Regions from separate parts of the Streptomyces sp. NPDC028991 genome, predicted to be linked through region 2. Evidence: riboswitches for the same ligand, from Rfam matches in the RefSeq annotation. Region 2 holds a riboswitch; each other region holds the start of a gene.

Evidence for each region. Region 2 has a riboswitch for cobalamin ahead of ACZ4V1_RS21850 (energy-coupling factor ABC transporter permease). Riboswitches for the same ligand answer to the same signal wherever they lie in the genome.
Region 1: linked by a shared signal. The riboswitch ahead of ACZ4V1_RS18500 (ABC transporter substrate-binding protein) and the one ahead of ACZ4V1_RS21850 (energy-coupling factor ABC transporter permease) in region 2 are both predicted to bind cobalamin.
Region 3: linked by a shared signal. The riboswitch ahead of ACZ4V1_RS25000 (cobalamin biosynthesis protein) and the one ahead of ACZ4V1_RS21850 (energy-coupling factor ABC transporter permease) in region 2 are both predicted to bind cobalamin.

Annotation. Positions count from the first base shown of each region.
Region 1 is NZ_JBVHVP010000008.1:87,556-92,629, reverse strand. It holds gene ACZ4V1_RS18510 (ABC transporter ATP-binding protein) at 1-231, opposite strand, end outside; gene ACZ4V1_RS18505 (FecCD family ABC transporter permease) at 228-1,343, opposite strand; gene ACZ4V1_RS18500 (ABC transporter substrate-binding protein) at 1,340-2,305, opposite strand; cobalamin riboswitch at 2,394-2,571, opposite strand; cobalamin riboswitch at 2,782-2,930, shown strand; gene ACZ4V1_RS18495 ((2Fe-2S) ferredoxin domain-containing protein) at 2,993-3,397, shown strand; partial or broken gene ACZ4V1_RS18490 (hypothetical protein) at 3,534-3,832, shown strand; gene ACZ4V1_RS18485 (hypothetical protein) at 3,909-4,367, shown strand; gene ACZ4V1_RS18480 (NACHT domain-containing protein) at 4,409-5,074, shown strand, end outside.
Region 2 is NZ_JBVHVP010000011.1:42,079-47,152, forward strand. It holds gene ACZ4V1_RS21835 (ATP-binding cassette domain-containing protein) at 1-548, opposite strand, end outside; gene cbiQ (cobalt ECF transporter T component CbiQ) at 707-1,456, opposite strand; gene ACZ4V1_RS21845 (energy-coupling factor ABC transporter substrate-binding protein) at 1,457-1,825, opposite strand; gene ACZ4V1_RS21850 (energy-coupling factor ABC transporter permease) at 1,822-2,529, opposite strand; cobalamin riboswitch at 2,560-2,744, opposite strand; gene ACZ4V1_RS21855 (potassium channel family protein) at 2,872-3,357, opposite strand; gene ACZ4V1_RS21860 (chloride channel protein) at 3,444-4,817, opposite strand.
Region 3 is NZ_JBVHVP010000014.1:55,107-60,180, forward strand. It holds gene ACZ4V1_RS24985 (class II aldolase/adducin family protein) at 1-647, opposite strand, end outside; gene ACZ4V1_RS24990 (inorganic phosphate transporter) at 871-2,109, shown strand; gene ACZ4V1_RS24995 (hypothetical protein) at 2,144-2,365, shown strand; cobalamin riboswitch at 2,506-2,644, shown strand; gene ACZ4V1_RS25000 (cobalamin biosynthesis protein) at 2,775-3,740, shown strand; gene ACZ4V1_RS25005 (cobyric acid synthase) at 3,772-5,074, shown strand, end outside.

The DNA.
Region 1 (5,074 bases), on a different contig from region 2:
CAGTTGCCGCACCGGCAATGACCAGGCGTCGCCTCCGTCGACCCGGACCTGACCGGCGTCCGGGCGCAGGACACGGTAGACGGTGCGCAGGAGGCTGGACTTGCCGCTGCCGTTGGGACCGACGAGGCCGATGGTCTCGCCCGGGCGGGCGGTCAGGGACACGTCGCGCACCAGGTGGCGCGCTCCGGCGGTGAGCGTGACGCCGTCGACGCTCAGTTCGGTCGCGGTCATGCCACTCCTCGGTCGGTGCCGCGCCGGGCGTCCCGGCGCATCAGCCACAGGAAGAACGGCCCGCCGCACAGGGCCGTGAGCACGCCGACGGGTATCTCCGTCGGCGCGGCGATCGTCCGTGCGGCGATGTCCGCCCAGATGAGGAAGACCGCTCCGCCGAGTGCCGCCGTCGGCAGGACCCGGCGGTGGTCGCCGCCGACGAACAGGCGCACGATGTGGGGCATCATCAGGCCGACGAAGCCGATCGGTCCGGCCGCCGCGACCAGTACGCCGGTGACGAGGGAGAGCAGGACGAACAGGCGGGCGCGGAAGCGGGCCACGTCCAGTCCCATGGTGGTGGCCGCCTCCTCGCCGGCCAGCAGCAGGTTCAGGTTGCGCGCCTGGGCCATGAGGACGCCGACGCCGAGCAGCAGGGCCGCGCCCGGCAGCCACAGGGTGCCCCAGTTGACCCCGCCGAGGCCGCCGAGGGTCCAGGCGAGGACCGCGCGGGCCTCGTTGCCCCGGTCGGTGGTGAGCAGCAGCAGATTGAGCACCGCGGTGAGCACCGCCGCGATCGCCACTCCGGACAGCACGAGCCGCGACGAGGTGATGCGTCCGCCGGTGCGCGCGGTGGCGTACACGAGCAGGAGCGCGCCCAGGGCGCCCACGAAGGCGGCCACCGACAGGGAGACCGGCCCGAAGAGGGTGACCCCGAAGACGATCACGGCGACCGCGCCGAGGGACGCCCCCGAGGAGACGCCAAGCAGGTACGGCTCTGCGAGCGGGTTGCGCACCAGGGCCTGTAGCGCGGTGCCGACCACCGCCAGGCCGGCGCCGGTGACCGCACCGAGCAGTACCCGCGGCGCCCGCACGTCCACCACGATGGTCTCCCGGGCCCGCGACCAGCCGGGCTCCTGCCAGTCGGCACCCAGCGCGTGCGTCACGATGCCCCACACCTCGCCGGGCGGCACCCGGACGGAGCCGATCGCGAGGCCCGCCGTGGCGGAGACGACGAGCAGGGTGGTGAGTACGAGCAGCGTGACCGCCAACCCCGTACGGCCCGCCCCTGGCTCGGTCGTCTTCCACCGTTGAGCCGTCCGTTCGGTGGACGTGTCGGTGGCGGCCTGGGTCACCGGAAGCTCTCGGGGTGCAGTCCGCGGGCCAGGTCGTCGACCGCGTAGGCCGAGCGGATTCCTACCAGGGTGGCGGTCAGCGGCAGGACGACGAACCGCTTGTTCCTGACGGCGGGCACGTCGGCGAGCGCGGGTTGGGAGAGCAGGAACCTCTTCTTCTCCTCGACGCTTCCGGCGCCCGCGTAGTCGTAGATGGCGATGACCTCCGGCCTGCGCTCGACGACTTGCTCCCAGGAGACGTCGCCGAAGACGTCGTCGAGGTCGGCGAAGACGTTCTCGCCGCCGGCCAGCCGGATCAGCTCGGTGCCCAGGCTCTTGCCGCCCGCGGTGAACGCGCTCTTGTCGCCGCTGTCGTAGAGGAAGACGGGCACCTCTGGCTCGCCCGCGACCTCGGCGGCGGCCTTGCCGACGCGGTCCTCGAGGTCGGTGACCAGCCTGTCGGCCCGGTCCGGGACACCGAAGATCCTGCCGATGGCGCGGATCTCGTCGTAGGTGTCCCGCATCGTCACCCGCTTCTCGCCGCAGTACTCGCGGTTGAGGTAGGTGTCGATGCCGGCGTCGGCGAACGCCTTGCGGGACCGGCCCTCGTTCTCGGCGAAGGCGCTGCCGTAACCGCCGTAGACGAGATCGGGTTCGGCGTCCAGGACCGTCTCGAACGACGGTTCCTTCTCCGCCAGCTCGGGGATCGCCTCGTAGTCCTTCTTCAGCTCGGGCAGGACGGCGGAGTCGGGGAAGGCCGTGCCGGCCATCCGGTCCTTCAGGCCGAGGGCGAGCATGAGTTCCGCCGGGTGCTGGTGGATGGTGACCACCCGTGACGGCGGCCTGTCGTACGTCGTCCTCACGCCGCAGTTGTCGATGGTGACCGGGAAGCCGGTGGGCACGGCCGTGGTGGCCTTCGCGTCCCCGCCGCCCTCGTCGGACGGACCGCAGCCGGTGGTCAGCAGTACTGACGAAAGAGCCATGGCGGCGGCCGTGGCACGAAGGAACCCGCGCGTGCGGGCAGGGGTGAACAGCTGGGACACGTGAAGCCTCCTGGAGTCCGCGCTCCTCGGATCGGGCCCGCGACGGACCAGTGTCCTGACTCCCGGATCGACGTTCCCTCCGCCTTCCCGCGCGGGGCGCAGTGGCGTGTCGGAGGGGCGCTCCCCGGTCACAGTGGCGGGACCGTGCCGGATTCGCACCGGCTTCCTGTCTCCCGTCGCGGCGATGACCAGGTGATCCTACGTTTCCCCGAGCCGACGGCGAAAGGGCGTGCGGACCCGGCCGCACGCCCCGAGCCTCCCGCACGCCTCGCGGACAGCCTGGTACGGGGGTGGCAGCGCACTCTTCTGCGGCTGGCCCGCCCGGCCCGTCGGCCCGCGACGGCCCCCTCACGCCCAGGAGTCGGACCGAAGGCCGGTACCGGGCGGGCGGTGCGGCGTCCCGGGGTGGGATGATGGCCGACGACAAGGCGACGGCGGAACGAGGAAGCCGGTGCGAATCCGGCGCGGTCCCGCCACTGTGATCGGCGAGCGAGTCCCGACAGGCCACTGCCCGGCAACGGGTGGGAAGGCAGGGACGAGCATTGACCCGAGAGCCAGGAGACTCACGCGGTCGCTACCTCGACGGACCACCGGGGCGGATCTCCCCGGAGAGAGGGACGGCACCGCATGCCCGCAACGCCGGCCGGACGAACGACGGACGACACGAGGGCCGCAACGGCCACCGCCCCGGTGCCGTGCCGCATCGTCGTGTGCCGCGACTGCTGCTGCGGCAGCCCCAAAGTGACCGGCGTCGACCACACGGCCCAGACCGAGCGCCTGCGCGCCGCGGCACCGGTACGCGTCTCCGACTGCCTCGACGTCTGCGACCAGGCCAACGTCATCGTCGTACAGCCCTCCGCCGAAGGCCGCGCCGCCGGTGCCCGGCCCGTCTGGCTGGGGCTCGTCAACGACCCGGACGCGACCGAGGACATCGCCGCGTGGGCACGCGCGGGCGGGCCGGGCGTGGCACCCCTGCCGGACATTCTCGACCTGTACGCCATCACGCCGCCGCGACGGCGTACGGCCCCCTGACCGTACGGACGGAGAGCCGGAGGCAGGACGGGAACCGGGCACGACCGCCGGTGCCTCAGCCGCGTCCGTCACCCCCGCCCCGCATGAACGGGGCCGGCCTCGGCGGCCTCTTCGCCCCCCACCGGCGTTGTCGACGAGGCCCCGCCGCATCGCCCTGGACCAGGCGCGCCCGGCCCGGCTCCTGGCGCCGCTCGCCGGCGTACGCGTGGTGGAGCCGCCGTACGAGGCCGTGCCGTCGCGGGAGGCCATGTGGTGGCACCCGTGCACACCCACGACGCGGCCCACACCCGGCTGCGTGAGACCGCCGCCCGCGTCGGCGGGCGGACGGCCGATGAGCCCGAGGGGCCGGCGGGTGGTCCGCGCACGGGAAAGAACTGCCGCCGCTCAGCGGCGCGGACCGCGCGCCCGACGTCAATCCGGTGGAACGCGAGGTGACGTGCCGCGCGGTGCACTACCGTCTCGCATGTCGAACACGGTGACGAACGGGGGCGGTTGGATGTTGGCGGAGGGTATGGCCGCGCTGGCCGCCGCCGGAGGCGCGGCGGTCGTCCAAGCGGCCGGGACCAGCGCCTGGCAGGGCCTGCAGCAGTCGGTCGCGCGGTGGTTCGCCCGGGGCGACGGGGAGCGTGAGCGCGTCGAGCTGGAACGGCTCGACCATAGTGCGGCCGCGCTGGAAGCCGTACCGGACGACGAACGGGCCGGCGTGCGCAGCGGCCAGCAAGGCGCCTGGCAGGCCCGCTTCGAGCAGGCGTTGGAGAATCTGAGCGCCTCCGAGCGCGAGGAGGCCGCCGAGATCCTGCGGGCCCTGCTGCAGACACACGCCCCGGCGGACGGAGCGGAGGCGCCCGCCGACGGCCCGACGATCCGCGGCAACGTGGACATCCGGGCCGATCACGGTTCCGCGGCGGCGGTGCAGATGCGTGACGTCACCGTCGGAACCCCTCCGCAGCCGGGTCCGCAGCAGGGCTGAGCGGGCTCGGAGGCGGTCAGGCCCCGCACGTCACGGCAGACATGGTCGTCTCGGCCACCACTGGAGGATTCGCGGTCGGGCACGCCGACAGCATCACGTACTACGCTTCCGCGCCGGAGCCCGGGGACGGTCACCGCGCCGTGCGGACGAGCGGCCCCGGGCACCGGCTCGGCTCGTACCTGAGAGCCGTCCGGTCGGCAGCCGATCAACTTCCGCACCCCGGGCTGGCACCGGAGCTCGACGCGCCGTCACTGGCCGATGTCTACGTGCCGCGGCGCACCTCGCTCCGGGCCGCGCGGGCTCCCGCGGCCGCCGAACACGTCTTCACCGGCGACGGACCGATCCGGGTCCTGCTGGCCGGACCGGGCCACGGCAAGTCGACGCTGCTGCGGCAGCACCTGCTGTCCGCCTCCCGGCACCTGCTGACGACGGAGGCGGACCCCGCCTCCCCGGCACCCGCCTTCCCGGTGCTGGTCCGCGCCGGCGACCTGGTGGGTGCGCCCCTGCTGGCGCCCGCCCTGGCGCACGCGGTGACCGAGGAGTACGGTCCCTTCGGGCTGCGCGAGGTGTTGACCGAGGACTTCTTCCGCCGCCCTCCGCGTCTCGGCGCGCGGTGGCTGGTGATGGTCGACGGCCTTGACGAGGTGCCCGACCGGACGGCCCGGGTGTCCCTCCTCGACCGCCTCGCCCGCGAAGCCGTGCAGACG
Region 2 (5,074 bases):
AGCCGGTCGAGGGTGGCCAGCAGCCGTTCCTGGCCGTCCGGGTCCAGTCCGGCGGTGGGTTCGTCCAGGATCAGCACCCGGGGCCGCATCGCAACGGCTCCGGCGATCGCGGTCCGCTTGCGCTGCCCGTACGACAGCAGGTGGGTGGGCCGGTCGGCGAGCGCCGTGATGTCCAGGGCGGTGAGCGCCTCCTCGACCCGGGACCGGACCTCCGTGTCGGACAGGCCCAGGTTCAGCGGGCCGAAGGACACGTCCTGGGCCACCGACGCCGCGAACAGCTGGTCGTCCGGGTCCTGCACCACCAGCTGCACCGTGGTCCGCAACCGGGTCAGCCCCTTGCGGTCGTACGTCACCCGCTCACCGCCCACCGCCAACGTCCCCGCACGTGGCCGGAGTCCGCCGCTGAGCAGCCGCATCAGCGTGGTCTTGCCGCTGCCGTTGCGGCCCAGCAGCGCGAGCGCACGCCCCTCGCACACCGCGAAGTCCAGGCCGACGAGCACGTCCGGTCCCTCCTCGTACGCGAAGGACGCGCCCCGCAGCGCGACCAGGGCCGCCTTTGACGCCTCCGGCCCCGTCGCCTCCGGCCCCGTCGATTCCGCTCCCGTCGATTCGGCCACCGTCGGCTCCGCTCCCGTCGATTCCGCTCTCGCCGGCTCCGATCCCATCGATTCCGGTTCCGGTTCCGATTCCGACTCCGTCGACTCGCTCACGACAGGTGCCTTTCCAGTACGAGGGTGAGCGCGGCCAGCGCCGTCAGCAGTGCGACGCTCGCCGCCGTGAAGGGCACCGAAACGCGGGCCTCGGGCACCAGGACGCGCAGGGTGCCGTCGTAGCCGCGCCCCGCCAGACCGGTCTGGAGCCGCGCCGCCCGGTCGAAGGCCCGCACGAACGCCGTCGCTCCCAGCCCGCCGAGCGAACGCCAGGCGGCGGCCCGGGTGGTGTGGCCCAGCCGTGCGGCCTGCGCCTGCCTGACCCGGTGCACGGAGTCCAGCAGCAGGAAGCTCATGCGGTACGTCACCAGCGCCACGTCGACGACCGGCGCGGGCACCCCGGCCCGCACCAGGCGGGGCAGCAGATCCGACATCGGCGTGGTGAACGCGAACAGCAGCACTCCGAGGGAGGCCGCCGAGGTGCGCAGCAGAAGTTCACCGGCGCGCACCGGGCCGCCGTCCGCCGCCGTCAGGAACCCGCCCGGGCCACCGACCTGTACCAGCAGCGGCAGCGCCCCGGTCACGCAGAAGCCCAGCGGAACGCGGTACGCCCGCCACAGCCGACGTCCGGGCACCCGCGCCGCGCCGAGGAGCACGGCGAGCGCCGTCACCAGGACCAGCGCCGCGCCGGGCCAGGGCGGCAGCGAGATCGCGAGCACGGTCAGGCCCAGTCCGAGCACGGCCTTGTCCACCGGATGGCGACGGCGCCAGCGACTGCTGTGCGCCGCCGCGTCGATCGGCAGCACTCAGTCGCCCGCGGGAACGTCGCCCGCGGGAACGTCGCCCGCCGGGACGTCCCGCAGCGCTGCCGCTGCCCGCTCCTCGCCCTGTCGCCGGCCCCGGCGCAGCCCGAAGTAGTAGGCCAGCACGCCCGCGCCGATCGCGGCCTGCACGGCGAACAGCGCCGACTCGATCTCCCCGGACGGCGGCTCGTACAGCGGCGAGAACCAAGGCTCGTAGTCCGGCTCGATCTCCGTGATCGCCGTCTCCGCCTCGGCATCGGCGCCGGCGAACGGCTCCTCCTTGTGGTCGCCGAGACCCAGCACCAGCGGCAGCACCGCGAGCGCGGCCACGACGAGCAGCAGCAGGGCGTTGATCTTCGCGTTGCGGCTCATCGGGCCACCGCCTCCCGCTCGCCGGACGTGGTCTTGCCGGACTTGGCCGACAGAACGCCCAGCCGGGTCAGTTCACCCTTGCTGGACTGCACCAGCAGTCGCATCACGACCACCGTGAGCAGCCCCTCGCTCACCGCGAGCGGAACCTGCGTGACGGCGAAGATGGACCCGAACTTGCCGAGCGCGCCCAGGAACCCGCTGCCCGGGTCCGGGAACGCCAGCGCCAGTTGCACGCTGGTGACGCAGTACGTGGACAGGTCGGCGACGAACGCCCCGAAGAACACCGCGACCATCAGCGGCACGTCGTAGCGGCGCAGCAGCCGGTATACGGCGTATCCGGCCCAGGGGCCGACGATCGCCATCGAGAAGACGTTGGCGCCGAGGGTGGTCAGCCCGCCGTGCGCCAGCAGCAGTGCCTGGAAGAGCAGGGTGATGGTGCCCAGTACCGCCATGATCGGCGGACGGAAGAGGATGGCGCCCAGACCGGTGCCGGTCGGGTGCGAACAACTCCCGGTGACGGACGGCAGTTTCAGGGCCGACAGGACGAACGTGAAGGCCCCGGCGGCGCCGAGGAGCAGGGTGCTCTCCGGATGCTCCCTGACCTCACGGGTGAGTGAACGGACTCCGTGTACGACGAACGGCGCGGACGCGACACCCCAGGCGATCGCGTGCGCCGGTGGCAGAAAGCCCTCGGCTATGTGCATGGCTCAGCAGACCCTCTCCAGCACCTCGTGGATGGACGACGCGCCTTGGCCGGTCTCCTGGCTTACGGGTACCACCGCCCGTGCTCCGCCTTCCCGGGTCACAAGAACCCAGTGGCTGCCCGTGAGGGCCGGAGCCGGACTTCCCGATTCACAGTGGCGAGGGCCGCACCGGCATCACACCGGATTTCCCGTTCACCAAGGCGTGGCGACAGTAGTGCTCCCTCGAGGGTGGTGACAAGCGGGCCTCCGGTCCGGCCGGGCGTGCCGCCGCTCCCGCGGACAGACCCCGGGGCTGCGGAAACGGCCGCCGGCGCCGCTCCTCGCCCGGACGGGGCACTCGCGTCAGCCCGGCCGGCCCCGGCCCGTCCGCCGGACCACCACGTCGCGCATCCGCTGGGTGAGCGCGGTCGCGGCGGCGGTGAGGAACACGAAGCTGTAGACGATCTGCAGGACCGTCACGACCCGCGCGGCCTGGCCCCGCGGCGTGATGTCCCCGTAGCCGACCGTGGCGAGCGTCACCACGGTGAAGTACAGCGCGTCGACGCGGGTGCCCAGGCCGGTGAACTCGCCCGGCTGCTTGGCGAGGGCGTAGTACGTCGCCGAGAAGACGTGCACGGAGAGGACGATGAGCAGGGTGATGACCACACCGGGCCGGGTGTCCGGGCGTTCGAGGAGGACATGGCGGATCTGCCTCAGCAGCAGCGCCGCCACGGCGGTCAGCATCAGGGCGAACAGCAGCCAGCTCAGCAGGGGCCGCTGCGGGCCCAGGTGGTCCAGGGGAAGCAGGAAGTAGGCCACGACCACGCCCCCCGCGACGCCGGCCCGCATCAGCCAGGGCCGGGCCGCGCGCCAGGCGGTCCGGGGCCGGCTGCCGCCCGTGCGGCCCCCGCGCTCGTGGGTGGCGCGGCGCTCGGTCACCGTCCCGTCTCCGCGGCCGGGCCCGACGCCGGTGCCGATGCGGACGCCGGTTCCGGTGCGGTCCGGCGTACCAGCTGGGTGACGACGAAGGCGACGACCGACGCGGTGACGATCAGCGGCATCTGGTCGTACGCGTCCGCGCCGGTCAGCAACACCGCCAGCACCGAGCTGGCCAGCGGCAGCCCGGTCACCGCGGCCGACGCGGCGGAGATACCCAGGGCGAGGGCCGGGGCCGCGCCGAAGCCGGGGAGGCCGGAGCAGGCCATGGCCGTCGCCGTGCCCAGCAGTACGGCCGGGAAGATCGGGCCCCCGCGCAGGCTGCCCAGCGCGATGCCCCAGGCCAGCCCCTTGCAGGCCACGAGCGCGATCAGGGCGCCCACGGACCAGGCGTGCGGATGCGCGGCGAGCTGGGCCAGGGTGGCCTGCCCGGACAGTGCCGCCTCCGCCGGGGAACGGCCGGTGATCAGGGCGTACGCGGTGAGGCAGACGCCGACCGCCGTGGCGCAGGCGACGGTGCGTACGGCGGTGCGGTGCCGTGTCCAGGAGACGGTGCGGTAACCCAGCTCGCGGGCGAACGTGACCAGTACGGCGATCAGCGCCGCCGTGGGGACGCCCCACAGGAAGTCGCCCGCGTCCGGGTTGGCGCCCGGCGGCACGTCGTGCAGGGCCAGCGCGCCGATCCTCAGGCCGGTCCACTCACCGAAACCGGTGAAGACCAGGGCGCCCGCCGCACTGGCCAGCAGACAGGGCAGCAGCAGGGCGACCAGCTGCGCCCCGCCGAGCCCGGCCCCCTCGATGAGCAGCACCGCCGCCACCACCGGGCCGCCGAGGATGGTGGAGATCGCGGCGGTGGAGCCCGCCGTGGCCAGGATCGCGCCCGCCCGCGGGTCCCCGGCCGCGCCCGCCCGCCGCACCGCCAGCAGCGCGAGCCCGCTGCCGACGGCCATCAGCGGAGCCTCCGGTCCCAGCACCACGCCGAGCGGCAGCGTGGCGAGGGCCGCCAGGACGGCGCCGGGCAGCGCGCGCGGGCCGACGGGCGCGCCGCCCAGCCCGTTGACCGGCAGATGGCCGCCGCCGCCCGGCATCCGGGTCACGATCGGCGCCAGGATCAGCCCCGCCAGCACCAGTGCGGGCAGCGGCCACCACCAGGGCGGGGCGTCGTAACCGGCGGCCTCCGGCAGCGACGTCCACACCCAGTGCTGGAACTCGTGCTGGAGACCGACGAAGAAGAAGCAGGCCAGCGCGATGGGGACGCCCAGCAGTACACACAGCAGCAACAACCGCAGATAGCCGGGGCTGAGCAGGGTGCGCCGCAGGGACTGCTCGGCCCGGGCCGGCACCGCGTTCGCCGGCGGGGGCTGAGTCGTCACGGGCCCTCCTCGGTCCACCTCGCCCCTCGGCACCTGGTCCGACGGTCCGTCGCGCGCGTTCGCATGTGCGCCTCAGTAAACGTGAGGCGCGCGAGGGGCGCACCCGCACGATTCCGTTGCGGACGACCGTGCGCTCCGGCACGACCGAACCCGGATCACCCGTTCGGCGGGCCCACATGGCCGGGCGGGGCGGGTGCCCGCAGGCTCGGAGTGACCTGTCGGCGCCCCGGGGTGCCGGTGGGCGCAGTCCCGTACGG
Region 3 (5,074 bases), on a different contig from region 2:
CGTTCGGTGACATCCGTCAGCTGGTCGGCCGTCAGCAGGGACGGGGTGCGGCCCGGTACCGAGGAGGCCGTCAGCCAGAGGCGGGACATCCACTCCAGCTGGGCGGTGCGGTCGTAGGCCTGGTCGAGGGAGGCGCCGTAGGTGAGCGTGCCGTGGTTCTGGAGGAGGCAGCCGGTGCGGCCGGCGAGGGCGTCGAGCATGGTGCGGGCCAGTTCGTCGGTTCCGTAGGCCGCGTAGGGGGCGACCCGGACGGGGCCGCCGAGGGCGGCGGTCATGTAGTGGACCGGCGGGAGTTCGGCGACGAGGAGCGAGACCGCCGTCGCGTGCACGGCGTGGGTGTGGACGACGGCGCGGGCGTCGGTGGCGCGGTACACCGCGAGGTGCATGGGCAGTTCGCTGGTCGGGACCAGCGTGCCGAGCACCTGCCGCCCGTCGAGGTCGACGCCGGTGATGTCGCCGGGGGCCAAACGGTCGTAGGGCACACCCGAAGGGGTGACCAGCACCGTGTCGTCCACCCGCACCGAGACGTTGCCGGAGGTGCCGACCACCAACCCCTCCGCCACCGTCCGACGGGCCGTCGAGACGAGTGCCTCCCAGGCCCCTTCCTCGTCGGCTCCGCCCACCCGTCCGACCCGCGAATACGTCACAGTCACCGTCTCCCCTCGGGCATTTCAAGGCCCTCGCGTCCCGCCGTCGACCGGCTTCGCGGCGATCCTGCCAGGCGCGTCTCCGGAGAGCGTCGGACCGGGCACGCAGAGGGAGGCGGAGACACCGGTTCCGGTCACCGTGGCGCCCTGCTCAGTTCATCTTCCGTTCACTCTGGTTACCTACGTTCGTCCAGCCAATGACCTCGAACGATTGCCTGGGTAAATGGAAAGCTTCTCGCTGATCCTCGCGATTGTGGTAGTAACCGCACTCGCGTTCGATTTCACGAACGGTTTCCACGACACCGCGAACGCGATGGCAACGACCATTTCGACCGGTGCGCTCAAGCCCAAGGTGGCGGTGGCGATGTCCGCCGTCCTCAACCTTGTCGGCGCCTTCCTCTCGGTGGAGGTCGCCAACACGATCTCCAAGGGTCTCGTCGACGAGACCGGCATCCGTCCCGAGGTCATCTTCGCCGCCCTGGTGGGCGCGATCCTCTGGAACCTGCTGACCTGGCTGGTCGGGCTCCCGTCCAGTTCCTCGCACGCCCTCATGGGCGGTCTGATCGGTGCCGCGGTCGCTTCGGCGGGTGTCGGCGCGGTCAACGGCGACGCGCTCGTCACCAAGGTGCTGATCCCGGCGATCGCCGCCCCGCTCGTCGCGGGCCTCGCGGCGCTGCTCGGCGCACGGCTGACGTACAGGCTCGGCCGCAAGGCCGACGGCAAGGCCGCCGCCAAGGGCTACCGCGCCGGGCAGATCGCCTCCGCCGGGCTGGTCTCGCTGGCCCACGGCACCAACGACGCCCAGAAGACGATGGGCATCATCACCCTCGCCCTGGTCGCCGGCGGCGCCCTCGCCCCCGACTCCGACCCGCCCATGTGGGTCATCCTGTCCGCGGGCATCGCCATCGCGCTCGGCACCTACCTCGGCGGCTGGCGCATCATCCGCACCATGGGCAAGGGCCTGACCGACCTCCAGCCGCAGCAGGGCTTCGCCGCCCAGACCAGCGCCGCCACGGTCATCCTGGCCTCCTCCCACCTCGGCTTCTCCCTCTCCACCACGCACTCGGTCTCCGGCGCGGTGATGGGCGCGGGCCTCGGCCGCAAGGGCGGCGTGGTGCGCTGGTCCACGGCCACCCGGATGTTCGTCGCCTGGGGTCTGACCCTGCCGGCCGCGGCCCTGGTCGCCGCGATCGCCGAGTGGGTCTGCGGCCTCGGTGACTGGGGCACCGCACTCGTCGCGGTCTTCCTGGTCGCCTCCAGTGCCGCCATCTGGAAGCTCTCCCGGCGCGAGGTCGTCGACCACACCAACGTCGTCGACGAGCCCGAGCAGGCCGGTGTGGTGACCACGGCGATGGCCGCCGTGTCCCCGCCCCCGGCGGGCGTGACCGAGGACCTGGCCGCGGCCGGCGCCCCGGGGTCCGCGTCCGACTCCAAGGCCTCCTCGGCCACCACCTCTGTCTGAGCCCGCGCCCCGGGTACGAAGGAAAGCGAATTCCATGAGCATCGACTGGGCAGCTCTCGGCTCCGTCTTCGGGGTCAGCCTCGTGGCCACCGTGGCCCTGGTGGGCCTGTTCACCCTCGGCATCGTCGGCCTCTCCCGTCAGGAGCGGGCGGCCGCCCAGGGCGGCTCCGCGGCCCTCGCGGTCACCGGCGCGTACGCCTGCTTCGCGGCCTGTGCGGCGGCGGTGGCGTACGGCATCTACCTGATCGTCGCCTGACCCTCGGCGCACCCCCTTGAGGCGGGGCGCGGGACGGACTCCAACCGTCCCGCGCCCCGCCTTCTTCTCGCGCCGGTGCACACCCCCCGTGTGTGGGGCTTCGCACACTCCCCCTTCGCAGGTCAACGCCAGGTTGACGGGTGTTCGCGGGCCGTGGTGGACTTCCGGAGCCAATACGGCGGCAGGAGAGGAAGCCCGGTGCGAATCCGGCGCGGTCCCGCCACTGTGAACGGGGTGCAGACCCCGGAAGCCAGGAACTCTCACCGCCGGTCTCTTCCAACCAGGGCGCGGACACCCTGAGTGAGGACATATCGCCATGCACGGCTGCGGTTCCACGCACAGCGGTCCCGGGTACACCGGTTCCGGGCACACCAGCGACACGCTCCCCCGCCCCGCGGCCGGTTGAGCCGTGCGCGCCGAACGCGTCTTCGCGTACGGCGCCGCCGCCGGCCTTCTCGGTGACCTCCTCCTCGGCGATCCGCGCCGCGGACACCCGGTCGCCGCGTTCGGCCGTGCCGCCGGCGCCGTGGAACGGGTGCTGTGGCGTGACCACCGGGGCTGGGGCGCGCTGCACACCGCCGTGTGCGCCGGTGGCGCCGCCGCCCTGGGAACCGTCACCGCCCGCGCCGTACGCCGTTCCCCCGCCGCCTCCGTCGCGCTGACCGGAGCCGCCACCTGGGCCGTCGTCGGCGGCACCTCACTCGCGCGCGAGGCCCGCGCCGTCGGCCGGGCCCTGGACTCCGGGGACGTCGAGGCGGCCCGCGCACGGCTGCCGCACCTGTGCGGGCGGGACCCGCAGGCGCTGGACGCCGACGGGATCGCCCGGGCCGTCGTGGAGTCCGTCGCCGAGAACACCTCGGACGCGGTGGTGGGCGCCCTGGTGTGGGGCGCCGTGGCCTCAGTGCCCGGGCTGCTCGGCTTCCGGGCCGTGAACACCCTGGACGCCATGGTCGGCCACAAGTCCGCCAGGTACCGGCGGTACGGCTGGGCCTCGGCCCGGCTCGACGACCTCGCGGGCTGGCCGGGCGCCCGCCTGACCGCCGTCCTGACCGTCGTGGCCGGCGGCGACCCGCGCGGCGCCGTACGGGCCTGGCGCGCGGATGCCGCACGGCACCCGAGCCCCAACGCCGGTCCCGTGGAGGCGTCGTTCGCGGGCGCCCTGGGCGTACGGCTCGGCGGAACGCTCTCCTACGGCGGGCGGGTGGAGCACCGGCCCGTCCTCAACGGCACGGCGGGACGGGCCGTCCGGGCCGGCTCCGGCGACATCGACCGGGCCGTCCGGCTCTCCCGGCGCGTGGGCTGGCTGGCGCTCGGCGTGTGCGCGGGCGCCCGGCTGTTCGCGCGCGGGGCCGTCAGGAAGGGGCGTACGACATGAGCGGTCGCCTCCTCGAGAAGGGACCTACGTCATGAACGGTGGCCTCCTCGTCGCCGGAACCACCTCGGACGCGGGCAAGAGCGTCGTCACCGCCGGGATCTGCCGCTGGCTGGTGCGCCAGGGCGTCAAGGTCGCGCCCTTCAAGGCGCAGAACATGTCGCTGAACTCCTTCGTGACCCGCGAGGGCGCCGAGATCGGGCGGGCGCAGGCCATGCAGGCCCAGGCGTGCCGCGTGGAACCCACCGCGCTGATGAACCCGGTGCTGCTCAAACCGGGCGGTGAGCGCAGCAGCCAGGTCGTGCTGCTCGGCAAGCCGGTCGGTGAGATGAGCGCCCGCGGCTACCACGGCGGGCGGCAGCGGCAGTTGCTCGGCACGGTGCTGGACTGTCTGGCCGAGCTGAGGGGCACGTATGACGCGGTGATCTGTGAGGGGGCGGGCAGTCCGGCCGAGATCAACCTGCGTCGGACCGACATCGTGAACATGGGGATCGCCCGGGGCGCCGGGCTGCCCGTGCTGGTGGTGGGCGACATCGACCGGGGCGGGGTCTTCGCCTCGTTCTTCGGGACGGTGGCGCTGCTCGCGCCCGAGGACCAGGCGCTGGTCGCCGGGTTCCTGGTGAACAAGTTCCGGGGCGACGTCTCCCTGCTGGAACCCGGCCTCGACATGCTCCACCGCCTCACCGGGCGGCGCACGTACGGCGTCCTGCCCTTCCGGCACGGGCTCGGCATCGACGAGGAGGACGGGCTGCGCGTCTCCCTGCGCGGGACGGTGCGCGAGTCGGTCGTCGCGCCGCCGGTCGGCGAGGACGTGCTGCGGGTCGCCGTCTGCGCGGTCCCGTTGATGTCCAACTTCACGGACGTGGACGCGCTCGCCGCCGAACCCGGTGTCGTGGTGCGCTTCGTGGACCGGCCGGAGGAGCTCGCCGACGCCGATCTCGTCGTCGTGCCGGGGACCCGCGGGACGGTCCGGGCGCTGGCGTGGCTGCGGGAGCGCGGGCTCGCGGACGCCCTCGCCCGCAGGGCCGCCGACGGCCGGCCCGTACTCGGCGTCTGCGGCGGGTTCCAGCTCCTGGGCGAGCACATCGAGGACGAGGTCGAGTCGCGCGCCGGACACGTGGACGGGCTCGGACTGCTGCCCGTGCGGGTGCGGTTCGCCCGCGAGAAGACCCTCACGCGGCCGGTGGGCGAGGCCTTCGGCGAGCGCGTCGAGGGGTACGAGATCCACCACGGGGTCGCGGAGGTCACCGGTGGGGAGCCCTTCCTGGACGGCTGCCGGGCCGGCCGGACCTGGGGCACCCACTGGCACGGTTCCCTGGAGTCGGACGGCTTCCGCC